2 linked regions of the Bdellovibrio bacteriovorus genome follow. The protein of the gene in region 2 interacts with the protein of the main gene of each other region in a pairwise test. Links are inferred from orthologs where the notes say so. Each region holds a gene or a part of one and is shown on either strand. Other genes may lie near its edges.

Region 1 (5,685 bases), 110 kb from region 2 along the record:
ACCTGCGCATCTTGCGTCAGATTTTCAGAAGATATTTCTGGAAGAATAGAAAGTAACCGATTGAGTTTCATCTTGCCCCACACCTTTAGGGAGGATAACGTAGGCCCTGACTATGAGACAACTCGGAAAAATAAATTGCCTAGAAATAAATAATGACGATAACGCGCCTTGGGTGATTCTGTTTCACGGCTATGGTGCAGATTGCAATGATCTGTTCTCTTTAGGAGACATGATTAGTACTAAAAAAACCTACAACTATCTTTTTCCGAATGGGATTTTAGAAGTTCCGATTGGTCCAGGGTGGACCGGCCGGGCCTGGTGGCCCATAGATATGATGGAAATTCAAAGAGCAGCCGAACAGGGCACGCATCGTGATTTTTCGCAAAACACCCCTAAGGGCATGGATAAAGCTTATCAAGCGGCCTCTGAAATGATTCGTCAGATGAAAATTCCTTGGAACAAAATTATTTTAGGCGGATTTAGCCAAGGCGCTATGCTGGCGACCGAGCTTTATTTGCGCGCTCCGGAAACTCCGGCGGGCTTGGCGATTTTGTCAGGAACTCTTTTGCATCAAGAAGAATGGAAAAAACTCATCCCCGCCCGCACGGGTCAAAGATTCTTTCAAAGTCATGGACAATTAGATACGGTTCTTGGATTTAAGCAGGCCCAGCAATTAGAAACTTTGCTGAACCAAAATGGCATGAAAGGAAGTTTGTTGGGATTCCGCGGAGCTCACGAAATCCCGGGTCCGGTCTTATTGAAACTGGGTGAGTATTTAAATTCCCTTTAGGTCTTCATCGGTAAGGTCTTCGACCTTGCCGTACTCCACATATCCCGGCCACCAGCTGCCCATGCCTGGGAAATAAACGACGTCCCCATTTTGATCCACGGAATTAAGATCACTCAGGAAAATCCAGACCTCCCCACCGTTCACGCATGTTGTTTTAAACCATTCTTCTTGGGGAACATACATCGACGGATCATAATCTGTTTTTTCTAAGATATCTTGCGCTACCACGTACTCGACACCTTTAAAACGCAAAGCAAACATGCCTTCGGAATAATAAATCAGATATTCTAACAGATCGCCTTTTTTGGCGAAGATGATGCCGTTGTCAGTGTCGTAATCAAAATCTTCCTTCGCATGCAGAGGAATGATTTTTGAGGCCGTTCGATATTGAACAACCCTGGCTTCATTCCAAGGGTGAAACACGGCCTTAAAGGGAAGCTGACAAGAAATCGAAGCCGGAATGTCCCGGTCCATCACGGGACGAGCCGGCACAGAGACGTTTTCTTTATAAACGGCAATGCCATTTCCATACTCTCCGGACCAGAAGTCATCCTGATACCAAGAATCGTCATAAGCCGCCTGAGCGGTGATTGAGAAAAGAAATCCTAAAGTCAGCATCGATGACTTGAAGCTCATAAAACCCCCTCGCTAAAAAAGCTCAATCAATATGAAACCTCGAGGGAAGTAAAGTCCGTTCGCCTGACGAGTGTCTGATAACACTATTTTCCTAATTCCGCCAAAACATCCCAGCCAAATTTTTCAAGCTTTTGGTCCCCAATGCCATGAACCTGCCGCATTTCATCTAAGTTGCGTGGGTTGCGCTGAGCCAAATGCCTTAAAGTCTGATCGCTAAAGATCACGAAGGCCGGCGCGTCCAATTGGCGAGCACGTTCGCGACGCCAAGCCCGCAAGACTTCGTATCTTTGTTCGGCCATTGCATCCAAAACGATGTCGGTTTGTTTTGATTTGGTCTTTTTGGTTTTCTTAAGCGTGGTTTTAATAGCGTCTAATGCTTGATCCACTTTGACAAAGGAAGTGATCGGCTTAACCACCTTGCGCGTAGACTTGGCGTCACAGTTATCGCAATGCCCGCAACGTTCAATCCGTTGCGCATCTTTATAGTAAGTCAGGACTTCGGCATGACGACATTCCCCACCCTCAGAGTAATTAACCAAGGCATCAAGATTTCGCCAGCGAGCACTTTTAATTTCTTCCGGGGCTTCTGAATTGTGAATGAAATAACTTTGCAAGCCTTTGTCTTTTTTTGAATACAACACCAGACATGTCGAATCTTTTCCGTCACGCCCCGCACGACCCATCTCTTGATAAAGAGCATCGATGTTCGCCGGAATTTGAAAGTGCACCACCAAACGGACATCCGGTTGATCAATCCCCATCCCGAAGGCATTGGTCGCCACCAAAATTCGCAGATCGCCGCGTTCGTAAGCTTCTTGAGTTTTCGTGCGTTGTTCTGCCGGAAGACCTGCGTGATAGTAGCCTACTTTAGCAAATTTCTTACCTAAGGACTCTGCCAAGCTTTCTGTGACTTTGCGAGTTCCGCAATAAACAATAATACGACCGGAAGGATGATTTTTAATTCCTTGAAGTAAAAAATCCATTTTCGCGTCATCGTTTTCACAAAGCTCGACTTGATAATATAAATTAGGACGATAGAAACCGTGCACGCGACGCTCAGGCTTATGCAAAGCCAAGTGTTTGGAAATATCATCCAAGACCGTCGGCGTTGCCGACGCCGTCAACGCCAAGATCGGAACTTGGGGGCATAGTTTTTTTAAAATATTCAACTGCGCATATTCTTCGCGGAAATCATGACCCCATTGCGAAACACAGTGGGCTTCATCAATGGCAAAAAGAGCTACATCACGATTTTGAATCCATTTTTGAAAACCCTCTTTTTGCGCACGTTCTGGTGACAAATACAAAACAAAGGCGCCACCCTTGTTGAGCTCTGCAAAGACTTCGCGCTTGGCATCATCTGATTGTCCCGAATGCAAGCATCCGGCCGGAATTCCTAAACGACGTAAAGAGCTGACTTGATCTTTCATCAAAGCGATCAGCGGGCATATCACGATAACCAATTTTTGAAAATAAATGGCGGGGTACTGATAACAAAGGGACTTGCCACCGCCGGTTGGCAAAACAGCCAAAACATCTTTTTTATCAAGGGCGGAAGCAATGATCTCTTTTTGACCGCGGCGAAACTCTGGCAGTTTAAAATACTTTTGTAGCAGATCTTCGCGGACGGACGAGATGATTTCCATAGACGACACTTTCATTGAAAGCTCCTTTTTGAGCAACAAGAAAGCAATTCAAGGACCAAAATAAAAACGAGGATTTCGCTAGATAATCCTCGTTTTTAAGCAGATTCGTCCGAAATACGGCGCGTCTATTTTAAAATGACCGTGATCTCTTTATTTTCCGGCAAAATGGAGCCGATGGCAGGGTAAACATCGCTGACCAATCCTTGCCCCACAAACTTGACGCGCAGATCTTGGCCACTCACGCGACGAAGAACCTCACGAGTTGTCATATTCAACAAGTTAGGAACATTTTCATTGGCTTCCACTTGCGTGACCTGATCTAACTCCGTTGAAGTTAAAATTTCTTTGGGCGGAAGTTTGGGTGGTTGCTTGATGTCAATGGCCGCCAGCTTACGTGCTTTTGATATTGTTGACTGTTCTGCAATGGCAAGCGGAGCAATACCTTCTTTACGAACAGCATATGAAGCCATGCGCGCAAACAAAGGGGCTGCCACAGTTGAACCATAATAAGCTTTTTTCGGAGAATCCACCGCGATGTAGATCACGAACTTCGGATCATTTGCCGGAATGAAACCACCAAAACTTGAAATATAAGCACCACGGACATATCCACGACCGTTAGGATTTACTTTTTGCGCGGTCCCGGTTTTTCCCGCCACCATGAAACCGTCAACTCTGGCATTGCTAGCACTTCCGTCGGTGGTTACGCCCACCAACATCGCACGCATTTGCGCAGCTTGTTCAGAGCTAAGGACTCGACGAATCGGTTTTACTTTCGTTTCTTCTAACACACCGGTTTCAGCATCACGCACTGATTGTACGATGTAAGGTGTATTTAAAACTCCGCCATTGGCGATGGCCGCGTAGGCATTTGCCATTTGTAACGGCGTTGAGGTGATGCCGTGGCCAAAAGAAATATTACTTAAAAGATGCTGGCGCCATGGTAAGGCCAAAACACTGCCCCGCGCTTCGCCAGGCAGATCCACACCTAAACGTTGGCCAAAACCAAAATCTAAAAGACCTTGGCGCAAACGATCTTGCCCCATCTTAAAGGCGATTTTGGTGGTCCCGACGTTCGATGAGAAAGCCAAGATCTGAGAAACCGTTAAGTCTTCAAATTTTTCTTTGGCTTCAGCTTCACGGATGATGCGATCACCAACACGAAAGCTTCCCTTTTCGCAGTAAAATTTGGTATTAGGTTGAACCAAGTTCTCGCGCAAGGCCGCGGCGATCACAAAAGTTTTCATCGTGGATCCCGGCTCAAAAGCATCCGTCACAATTTTATTACGACGAAATTCTGCCGCTGTTTTTTGTGCTTTGTTCACGTCAAATGTCGGTGCCGACGACAAAGCCAAAATCGCTGAAGTTTTCGCATCTAAGATGACACCCACGGCGTGATCGGCTTCAAACGTAGAAACCGCATTGGCCAATTCTGTTTCCAAGCGATATTGCAATTCAGAATCAACCGTCAAGCGCAACTCATGCCCTTCGGGATTTTCCGTGAACATCGTGCCATTGTTAATCAGTGGTCGACCGCGGGCATCACGCTTCACCATAACTTTTTTAGGATTTCCAGCGAGCACTTTTTCATAGCCCAACTCTAAACCTTCAAGTCCTTGGCCTTCGATACCTAAGAATCCCAAAGTCTGCGCCATCAAAGTTTCATTGGGATAAACGCGACGCCATTCTTCAACAAACGAAAGACCGCGAATATCCCAAGCTTTAATTTCGTTGGCTTGAGTTTGATCCATCATGCGTTGGATCCATACAAAACGGCGATTTTTATCTTTGATTTTACCGTAAATAGATTCTGAAGACTGACCCAAAATTTTGGCCAATTTTTTTGCCACGGCCTTGCGGTTCTCTAAAATCTTCGGATCCGCGTAAAGTGAATAAGCCGCCGCCGACATCGCCATGTCACGGCCATTGCGATCTACAATCGCGCCTCGACGGGCTTGCAAGGTCACCTTGGTTTGGAACTGACGATTCTGCAAAGAGTTCAAACGATCATTAGGTAAAAACTGAAGATAGCCGGCACGTAAGATCAACATCGACCACAGCGTGACTATCCCGACAAAGATGATAACAATGCGTGCTTTCAACTATAGGTCCTTTTTTGCAATGTCCTTACTAACAACCTTATCCCCTGAATCCGCAAGCGGCCCGGTCAGATGAATGATTTGGTTGGCTTGAACTTTTTTAAGAGTGAACTTTTGCTGAGCCACCGTATCCAACAACTGCGGACGCGTGATCTTCGCCAAAGAAATCTCTTTCGTTCGTTTTTCTTCGTAAACTTTTTTATATTCGCGGGTCAGCTTTAAAACGCTGTAACCCATGCGGCGTTCTTCCATTTGCAAGAAGACGATAGAAAATAATGTGGCAATTATTAGCAAGATACTAAAGAAAGGTTTCAGCTGCCTAAAGTTTTGTGAGCTCATCCTGAGCACTCCTCTCAAACACTCTCAATTTCGCGGAACGAGATCGAGAGTTCCTATCACACTCTTCCTGAGTGGGAACAATCACTTTTTTGTAAACCGGCTTTCCAAGATCTTCATTGTCTCGGAAAATATTTTTAACAATGCGGTCTTCTAACGAGTGAAAACTAATCACGGC
Region 2 (8,416 bases):
TTTCACCAATGTGAATTTTGATTTTTCTAGAATTTTAGTAGTCCAGCTGTTGATTCAATACGTTGGAATTCCTGTCATTCTAATCAATTATCTTCGCCGTTCCGATGCCGAAAAAATCGCTTTTCAAAAAAAAGCCGAACGAGAAAAAGTAAAGATGAAATTCGCCTTAAAGGTGGCCGAGGCCGAGGTTTTAATGAAAATTGCGGCTAAGGTATCCCATGACTTACGTGGTCCGATAATGGCTCTGCAAATCGCATCCGAGTATTTGAAGGGGCGTGTCGAACCTGAAGTTGGATCATTGATTGTGGAGTCTGCAGCTCGAGTGCGCCATATCGCGGACGATACGCTGAAGGCTTATAGAAACGAAAAGTCAGAAAAAATTTTACCAGTGGTAAATGTATTAGAGGTTTTAAAAGAGTTAATTGCATCATATCGTCAGATTTACCCTCAAGTTTTGTTTCATATTGCGGATGACGGTTTTTTTGGGGTGCAAATTCCTTTTTATAGTTTGCAGCGCTCAATTTCAAACATCCTTAACAACGCCATAGAGGCTGGGGGAACTGAAGTCAGTATTCGTATTAGATCCTTTGATGAATCAGTTCAGGTGATCATCGCCAATAATGGACCTCAAATCCCTGACGAAGTTAGGAAGAAATTGTTTCAGGAGAGAGCGACCTTTGGGAAAGAGGCCGGTACCGGTTTGGGTCTTTATCAAGTTCGAAAAGAAGTTGAAAGCTATGGAGGCTCGGTGGCTTTGGATACGGAGGAAAAAACGGCCTTCATCATATCGATGCCGAAAGAGCTAAGGCCCTTTGTGGTTGAACTAGCTGACAATGTTTGGGTGTTAGAGCGAAATAGTGATGTTGGGGCATTATTGGCATCCGTCCCGGACGTGCAAGCATTATCTATCTCTAATTTGAACGAGGGCAGAGAGATGCTGCGGAAGTGGACAGGATCTGAGCCGCTGGTACTGGTGGATATCTCTTTTGAAGATGGTGAAAACACTGCATTTGACTTTTTGGAACTTATAAACGGCAGTGGCCTTGGGCGAGTCCTTTTATTTTCCACAATTATAGATCATACTGAAATTCAAAAGATTGCCGATTCTTACGGAGTTCAGCTTGTCGAAAAATGGCGTTTAATAAATTCGATCGAAAATCTGGCAAAACCCTAGGACAAATTGTGAAAATTAAAATCATCGTGGGGAACGAAAATAAAGAGATCGAATCGGAAGAGGGCCGGACTTTACTGGACCTGGCGCTAATGGCGGGCATGGCTCCGCCGTATTCTTGCATGGAAGGTCACTGTGAAAGTTGTCGAGCTTTGGTAAATGGGAAGCATCGTCTGACGTGCCAGACTGTACCATCGTCTATGGGGGCGCTTGAGGATCTTGTTGTTGATTACAACAAAGGCTAGACCGAACAATATGAATTGATTCGTGTCTCTAAACACAAGTATTCTAGTTGAAATATGTCGCTAGTCGTAAAATTTTGGGGAGTTCGCGGGTCTTTGCCCTCGGCACCACCACCGCAGGAATGGTCATATCATATCGAAGGGATTCTAAGGAATTTCTTTAGTTCCGGTTATCGTGAACCATCACAGATTGCGAAGTACCTGCAAAGCATGGAAACACCGCTTGTCGGGGGCTATGGTGTGGCGACAACGTGCGTGGAAATCCAAAGCCCTCAAGCTCAACTGATCATCGATGGTGGCAGTGGCATTCGCAACTTAAGCGAAGCCATCATGAAGGGAACCACGGGTCGATCTAAAGGTCCTTTCCATATTTTTATGACTCACTTCCATTGGGATCATGTGATCGGTTTGCCATTTTTCACGCCGCATTTTATTCCAGGTTGTGAAGTTCATTATTATGGGGTGCAGCCGGAGCTCGAAAAACTGATTCGTGGGGTTTTTGCCAAGCCCTATTTTCCTGTTCCCTTTGAACAACTTAAATCCAAAGTTTTTTTTCATGTCTTGGAACCGCGCAAACCATACCAGCTTGAAGACATGACCATCACTCCCTATCAATTAGATCATCCAGATCCTTGTTGGGGATTGAAAGTTGAAAACGGTGGTAAGGCCTATGCTCATTGCGTGGATACGGAATGCACGCGCGTGACTCGCGAAGAGCTGGCTGAAGATTTGCCGTTGTATCAGAATATTGACTTGATGTATTTCGATGCGCAGTACACGTTGCCAGAGCTCGCCGAAAAAGCTAATTGGGGTCACAGTGCCGCGCAAGTCGGGCTTGATATTGCCTTAAGAGAAAATATTAAAACTGTGCTTTTTGCCCATCATGATCCAGGTGCAAGGGTTGAACAAGTTTTAGAATTAAAACGTCAAACGCGTGAGTATTACGAATCGCGTGAAAAGTTTGCTTCGCAAAAAGATCAAAAGCTAAGTTCTGTTAAATGGGATTTCGCCCACGAGGGATTAGAGATTTATCTCTAAAACCCGCTTGGTACTTTCGCAGCATCAAAAATCAGTTCGACCGAAGTCGGATCACCTTCTTTAAAAGCATTTAAAGACTGTAAGGTGTCTTGATCCAAAACGACCTTCTTGGTGTTTTCTGGCCATGGGAAATCTTCGGCGGGAAAGCGCGTTCCCATTTTTTTCATAAACTGAGTCCAAACCGGAACAGCCCCGTTTGATCCGGTTAACTTGTGTGGGGTGTTGTTGTCATAACCCACCCAGACAACCGTTGTTAGATAAGGTGTGAAGCCCGCAAACCAAGCATCGCGATTGTCACTGGTCGTTCCGGTTTTTCCCGCTGCCGGATTGAAAAATCCATTCAGTGTGATTGAACGGGCCGTTCCGGAAAGGACAGTTTGTTTCATCATGCTGACCAAGCTTGCGGTGGCCGCGGCATCAATGGCTTGGGTCGGTGCCGGTTGATGGACAAAGATTTCTTTTCCGTCAGAATCTACGGCGCGACGGATGAAAGATAGATTTTGTCTTTTTCCCATGTTCGCTAAGGTCATATAACTTTGCAGAACTTCACGTGGATACATTTCGAAAGCACCCAAGGTCATGGCGGGGAAGGATCGCAACTGAGAAGTCACTCCAGCTTCATGAGTGATATCGATGATATTACCCAATCCGACTTGCAGTCCTAACGAGGCAGTGGCCGCATTTAAAGAATTTTTTAATGCGTAAAACATGGGGACGGAGCCGAAATAAGCTTTGCCGTAATTGTCCGGCGACCAAGCTTGCCCTTCGTATTTGTAAGTGAATTTTTCATCGTTCAATAAGGTGATGGGCGTATAGGGCTGACCCTCTGGGGTGTTATTCAATAAGGCTGTCAGGTAAACGAAAGGTTTCATCACCGAACCAATTTGTCGATGCCCGTCAATCGCACGATTAAACTGAGTCATACGATAATTGCGACCACCCACCACGACACTGACAAGGCCGGTGGTATTATTGCCAACTAAAATGCTTCCTTCAAGACTGTTCTTTTTTTCTTTAAGGCCTTTGATGTATTTATTGTTTTTTTCTAAGTTGTCCAAGTGATTACGTAAAGATTCTTGCGCAACTTCTTGGGCCTCTAAATCCAGGGCCGTGTAAATCTTTAACCCATCAGCACTAATGCCTTGCGCTTCTAATTGCTTACGAACGGCATCTAGATAGTACGGCGCGGTTTCTGATGCCAGCGTGCGGGTTGCGCTTGGCAGCGGATTTTTGTCGGCTTCATTAAAATCTTCTTGAGAAATAAATTGCAAGCCCAACATTTTTTCTAAAACGGCATGACGACGACGTTCTGCATTTTCAGGATTTTTAAACGGATTAAATCGGCCAGGGCTGTTGACGATCGCGGCAAGTAAGGCGCATTCACTTAAATTTAGATCCACAAGTTCTTTGCTAAAATAGAAGCGGGCGGCCGAGCCATAGCCGCGCACCTGAAAGGCGCCGTTTTGTCCCATGTAAATGACGTTCAAATACGTTTCAAGAATTTGGTCCTTAGAAAATCGTGATTCTAAAAGAATCGACATGACGAATTCTTGAGCTTTACGTTTCAAGGTTCTTTCAGAGGTCAGGAAGTAGTTTTTTACCAGTTGTTGAGTGATCGTGCTGCCCCCTTGGGCTTTCCTGCCTGCAGAAATGTTCTTTAAAACGGCGCGAAAAATACCTTTGAGGCTGACTCCGCTATGTTCCAAAAATTGGGCATCTTCAATCGACATGATCGCGTTAGAACATGTCGGTGGAACCTCACCCAAGGTCACTGTCTTTTGCATCAAAGGTTCGATGCCAATATATTGAGCAAGCAGCGGTGCTTCACTGTTGGCTTCGGGGACTTCCACGAACGGGGCGCCTTTAAAGATTTGTGAGATCAGTCCGTCGTTTTGTACCACTAAAACTTGAATGGAGCTGTCCACGTCTCGAGTCTGCGTTTCTAGGGTCACCCAGCCGATGCAAGATTCTTGATTTTCCCGCAAGCCCACTTGAAGACGGGCTGCGCACTGTTCGCGATCAGCAATGAAATAGTCCCCAGGTAAGAGACGTTGGTCATAGTCACGACGGCGATAGTTTTGACGCAGCAATTGCTTTTCGACGTCTGCAACTTTGATCAAACTGTGAGTGAAAAAAGTGGGCGGAGCGGCGTAATACTCTGTCGGCACGATGAACTTTTTTGATTCTAATTTTTCGTTCAGTTCTTTGCCGAGCGCATAGTAAGCATAGGCCGCAATGCCAAGCCCAAAGATGATCACAAGCGTCACAAGGATTGTAAAAGATTTCAAAATGGTCTTTAATCTGGGTCGCAACATATAAGAACAAGCGTAGTACGAAAGTTTCTCGGAGGCTACCTGTTTTGAAAGGAAGAGGTTGTGGCTAAGAAGAAAGCTTCTGCAAAAAAGTCCAACGTTAAAAAAGTCGCTAAAAAGACTGTTTCAAAAAAACCTGTAACGAAATCTACAAAAAAAGTTTCCGCAAAATCGAAAAAGGCCGCGAAAGCTCCCGCAAAAAAAACGGCTGCTAAAAAAACCATTACAAAATCAAAAGCTAAGGCCAAGACGCCGGTGAAAAAAGCGGCTCCCGCGAAGGGGAAATCGAGCGCACCCACTGTTGCGACCTCGAAATCTGAAAAGATCGTGGATCTTAGTAACTTTGTGACGCCCTTGGATGATCGGTTGATTATTCAAACGGCGGGCGCAGAAAAGATGACGGCGGGTGGATTGTACATTCCAGACACCGTGGCGGATGTTTCTGGAAACTTGCAAGGTCACGTGGTCGCTGTCGGTCGAGGACATTTAGGCAAAAAAGGCCATGTTCGTCCGATGGACGTTAAAGTAGGCGATAAAATTGTTTTCTCTGAATTCGCGGGCACAAAAATTACAATTCAAAATCAAAATCTGATCATCCTCCGCGAGGGCGATGTTTTGGGTGTGGTCTCAAAATAAAGGAAAGAACATGAATAAAAATCTTTTGAAAGCCTTAGGCCTTTCCGTCGCGTTGATGTCGAGTGCGGCTCAAGCCATGACATTGGATTGGAGCGGTGGTTACCGTTTTGAATGGACCGAAGTGGACCGTCCAACTTTAGGAACTCCTGGTGGCCGTAAAGCCTATGGTTTGAATTCACTTTATTTAAGCCCCAAGATCATTGCGGCTGACGGTGTGAATGTTATTTCACGCTTTGATGTTTTAAACAGCTATGCTTATAGCAACACGCAAATGGGTGAAATCTGGGGACTTAACTTGAACTCAGAGGGGCCCGCAGCGTCGAACAATCAAGGCTCCAGCCAACTTAAAGTCTCTCAGTTATACCTTAACGTGAATCAAGAATACGGCTCATTGATTGTCGGTCGTGCGCCTTTTGAATTTGGTCTTGGTATGACTTACAGCGCGGGTACGGGGGCATTTGATCACTTCTATGATACGCGTGACATGGTTGCTTATAAAATTGTTGTGGGTGACTGGTTCTTTATGCCGATCTTGGGCCGCAAGCAATCCAGCGATTTCGGTCAAGGCGGAACGCTGACGACGATGGGCGCGCAGTTGCAGTACAAAAGTGAAGCCAACCGCACGATGTTAGGTGTTTTTGTTGAAAACACAAAAGGTGCTAAATCAGTGTTGGGCTACAAAAATGCAACCGACTATGATGGTGATGGATTCAATAATGACATGAGCGTGCAACGCACGAACTTTGCTTTCGGTCGTGACTTTGATGCGTTTGGCTTCAAATTAGAAGCGGGTTTTGCCTCTGGTGAAACAGGTGTTACTTCAGGCGCGAACTCGGTGAAAATGAACGGCTATGGTATCGCGACTGAGCTTTATATCCCTCGTGGTGAATCTAAATGGGATTGGAAATTAAAAATGGGTGTGGCAACAGGGGACGATGGAAATTCCACAGACTTTGGCACATTCTCTTTCAATCGTAACTATGACGTGGCGATGTTGTTATTCAATCATCGTTTAGGCCAAAGAGATTTCTTGGGCACAAACTACATGAAAGACACGACAAACTTAAGCGTAGGCAACTCTGCCGATGACGAAGCGATCAGCAACGTGATGTATTTTGCGCCTTCAGTGAACTATGCATGGAATGAGCGTGTGGATGTTCGTAATACCTTGATTTACGGACAATTGATGAACACGGTGAAAAACTCTGTTGATTCATCAAAAGATCTAGGCCTAGAATGGGATATAGAAGTGGTTTACAAACCGAGTGAACGCATTCAGTGGGTAAATCAATTGGGTCTTCTGGCTCCTGGTGCCGCATTTAAAAACGGCGCTGATGGTTTAGAGACCAGCTTTAATTATGGATTTGCATCTAAAGCCGCCATCAGCTTTTGATAACAGCACGATTGCTACTTGTACGACAGCTTGATGACTTAATTTACGACATTTTGTTTGGTGGTGAGCAGGGCCCCGAGGGAGAAATCCCTCGGGGATTTTTTTTCTTTCTTGCGAAGTACGGTCTAAGTGTAAGGCCTCATTGCAAAAAATAAAAAATTCCGAAGGAGTTCTTCGGGATTTGGAATGCAGGAAACGGACCCTTCCTGGGTCCGTTGGAGTTACTTATATTTTTTTTGGCTTTGGTTATTGGCCGCGTTGTAGCATGATTTGTGAGCGCAATTGATCTCTTAGGATGCGGTTTTCTTCTGTAAGCTGAGTCAAGGCTCCGAATTCAATACCGTTGTTTGCTGTTGCTACTGGATCCTGCAACGTGGTTGTTGAGCTTGAGTTTAGTGTGTTCAAGCCCAGTCTTGTTGAGATTGCAGCCGATGGGGTTGAACCTACGACTCCGCGGTTGGCGGTGCCGTTAAGGCGAGAACTCAAATCTGCACCATTAAAAGCGTCAACGCCTGTGTTCGGTAGGCGGCCTGTTGCGGCCCACTGATTCATGAAAGCGTTGATGCTGTTTTGAACATTGCCAGAACTTAGTAGGTACGCATCGTATTGAGCTCTTGCTTCGCCCGAACGGATGTATTCGTTGCTAATGGCTGTGCGTAAGGCGGAGCTTGTTGTTGTGCCTAAGCCTTGAATCACTTCGGGAAGGTTGCGGTTTAATGTCGCTGCTTCTTCAAGGTATGCAATATAGTTTGCAGAGTTGCGATTGTTTTCTGCTTTTTGCATCGCCTTTTTAATCTCTCTAGCATACTGAGCGACGATGGTTTTTTCGGTGTCGATGATTTTGGCGCGAAGATCGGCAAAACGACGAGTTTTATCTTTGCCTTCACGGATCGACGGAATGCCTTCATGAAGTTTGCGGATAGCATCTTTAGCTACGTCCATCAACTCTTCAGGATCGCCGTCAACTGCTGAGTCTGAATCAGAGTCTCCATCCAACAACATGTCGATTTCATCAAAACCGGCGTGTCTTTTTGGAGCGCGAGCGCGCGCTAGCTCTTTGGCCGCTTCACGAGATTCTTCGACTTGGTCTTCAAGGAGCCCTGCGATGTGCTGTTCGTAAAATTCTAAAGCTTCTTTGTCCGAGATTTTTTTAGCATTATTTTTTAATGCCGAAACGAAGTTGTTAGAGAAGCATTTTAGCTTATCAGAGTTCGATTTTTTCTTTTCGCACACATCTAAAACTTTGATATCCAAAATGCCGCTTGCGATGACTTTGTCGTCTTCTTCGCCACCAGCTTGGACTTCATCTTTTTCTGAAGGTTTTGGAACAACTGAAAGATTGTCTTTAATATGCTTCATTAAATCGACATTGAGTTTGCTGATGTCGCCGAAGTTTTTGCTAGTTAATGTAATCGCCTCTACTTTACATTCTAAGCAGAATTTTCCTTCCGCATTTCTTTTAACTAAGGCAGTGACTTGATCACCCTCACCCTTGATATACGGAATTTTAATAAGATCACCACTTTCCGTGACGATTTCGCCTTCTTTCATTTCTGAAGAAGCAAATTCCGCAGAGAAGCCTTCGCGGCTTGTCTTATCGTTGTAAGAAAAATTCAGGCCCAAG

Evidence for each region.
Region 1: the proteins of AZI86_RS03640 (region 2) and AZI86_RS03110 interact in binary tests that used the Escherichia coli proteins (3 or more experiments, as listed by UniProt). The link is inferred for Bdellovibrio bacteriovorus from one-to-one orthologs.

The regions. Positions count from the first base shown.
Region 1 is NZ_LUKE01000001.1:660,084-665,768, forward strand. Bases 2,687-5,685 are described here. They hold AZI86_RS03110 (penicillin-binding transpeptidase domain-containing protein), read right to left. Parts: upstream 5,175-5,685; coding sequence 3,198-5,174; downstream 2,687-3,197. Other genes in these bases: AZI86_RS03105 (RecQ family ATP-dependent DNA helicase), read right to left, coding at 2,687-3,087; AZI86_RS03115 (hypothetical protein), read right to left, coding at 5,175-5,510; rsmH (16S rRNA (cytosine(1402)-N(4))-methyltransferase RsmH), read right to left, coding at 5,491-5,685. Also shown: AZI86_RS03090 (UDP-N-acetylmuramoyl-L-alanyl-D-glutamate--2,6-diaminopimelate ligase), read right to left, coding at 1-71; AZI86_RS03095 (alpha/beta hydrolase), read left to right, coding at 113-790; AZI86_RS03100 (hypothetical protein), read right to left, coding at 776-1,426; more of AZI86_RS03105, read right to left, coding at 1,510-2,686. UniProt on the Escherichia coli protein: Essential cell division protein that catalyzes cross-linking of the peptidoglycan cell wall at the division septum. Required for localization of FtsN.
Region 2 is NZ_LUKE01000001.1:765,439-773,854, reverse strand. What follows is about bases 2,094-5,136. They hold AZI86_RS03640 (transglycosylase domain-containing protein), read right to left. Parts: upstream 4,740-5,136; coding sequence 2,448-4,739; downstream 2,094-2,447. Other genes in these bases: AZI86_RS18970 (co-chaperone GroES), read left to right, coding at 4,827-5,136; AZI86_RS03645 (MBL fold metallo-hydrolase), read left to right, coding at 2,094-2,451. In the rest of the region: AZI86_RS03655 (sensor histidine kinase), read left to right, coding at 1-1,174; AZI86_RS03650 (2Fe-2S iron-sulfur cluster binding domain-containing protein), read left to right, coding at 1,183-1,416; more of AZI86_RS03645, read left to right, coding at 1,471-2,093; more of AZI86_RS18970, read left to right, coding at 5,137-5,399; AZI86_RS03630 (hypothetical protein), read left to right, coding at 5,410-6,792; AZI86_RS03625 (hypothetical protein), read right to left, coding at 7,039-8,416. UniProt on the Escherichia coli protein: Cell wall formation. Synthesis of cross-linked peptidoglycan from the lipid intermediates.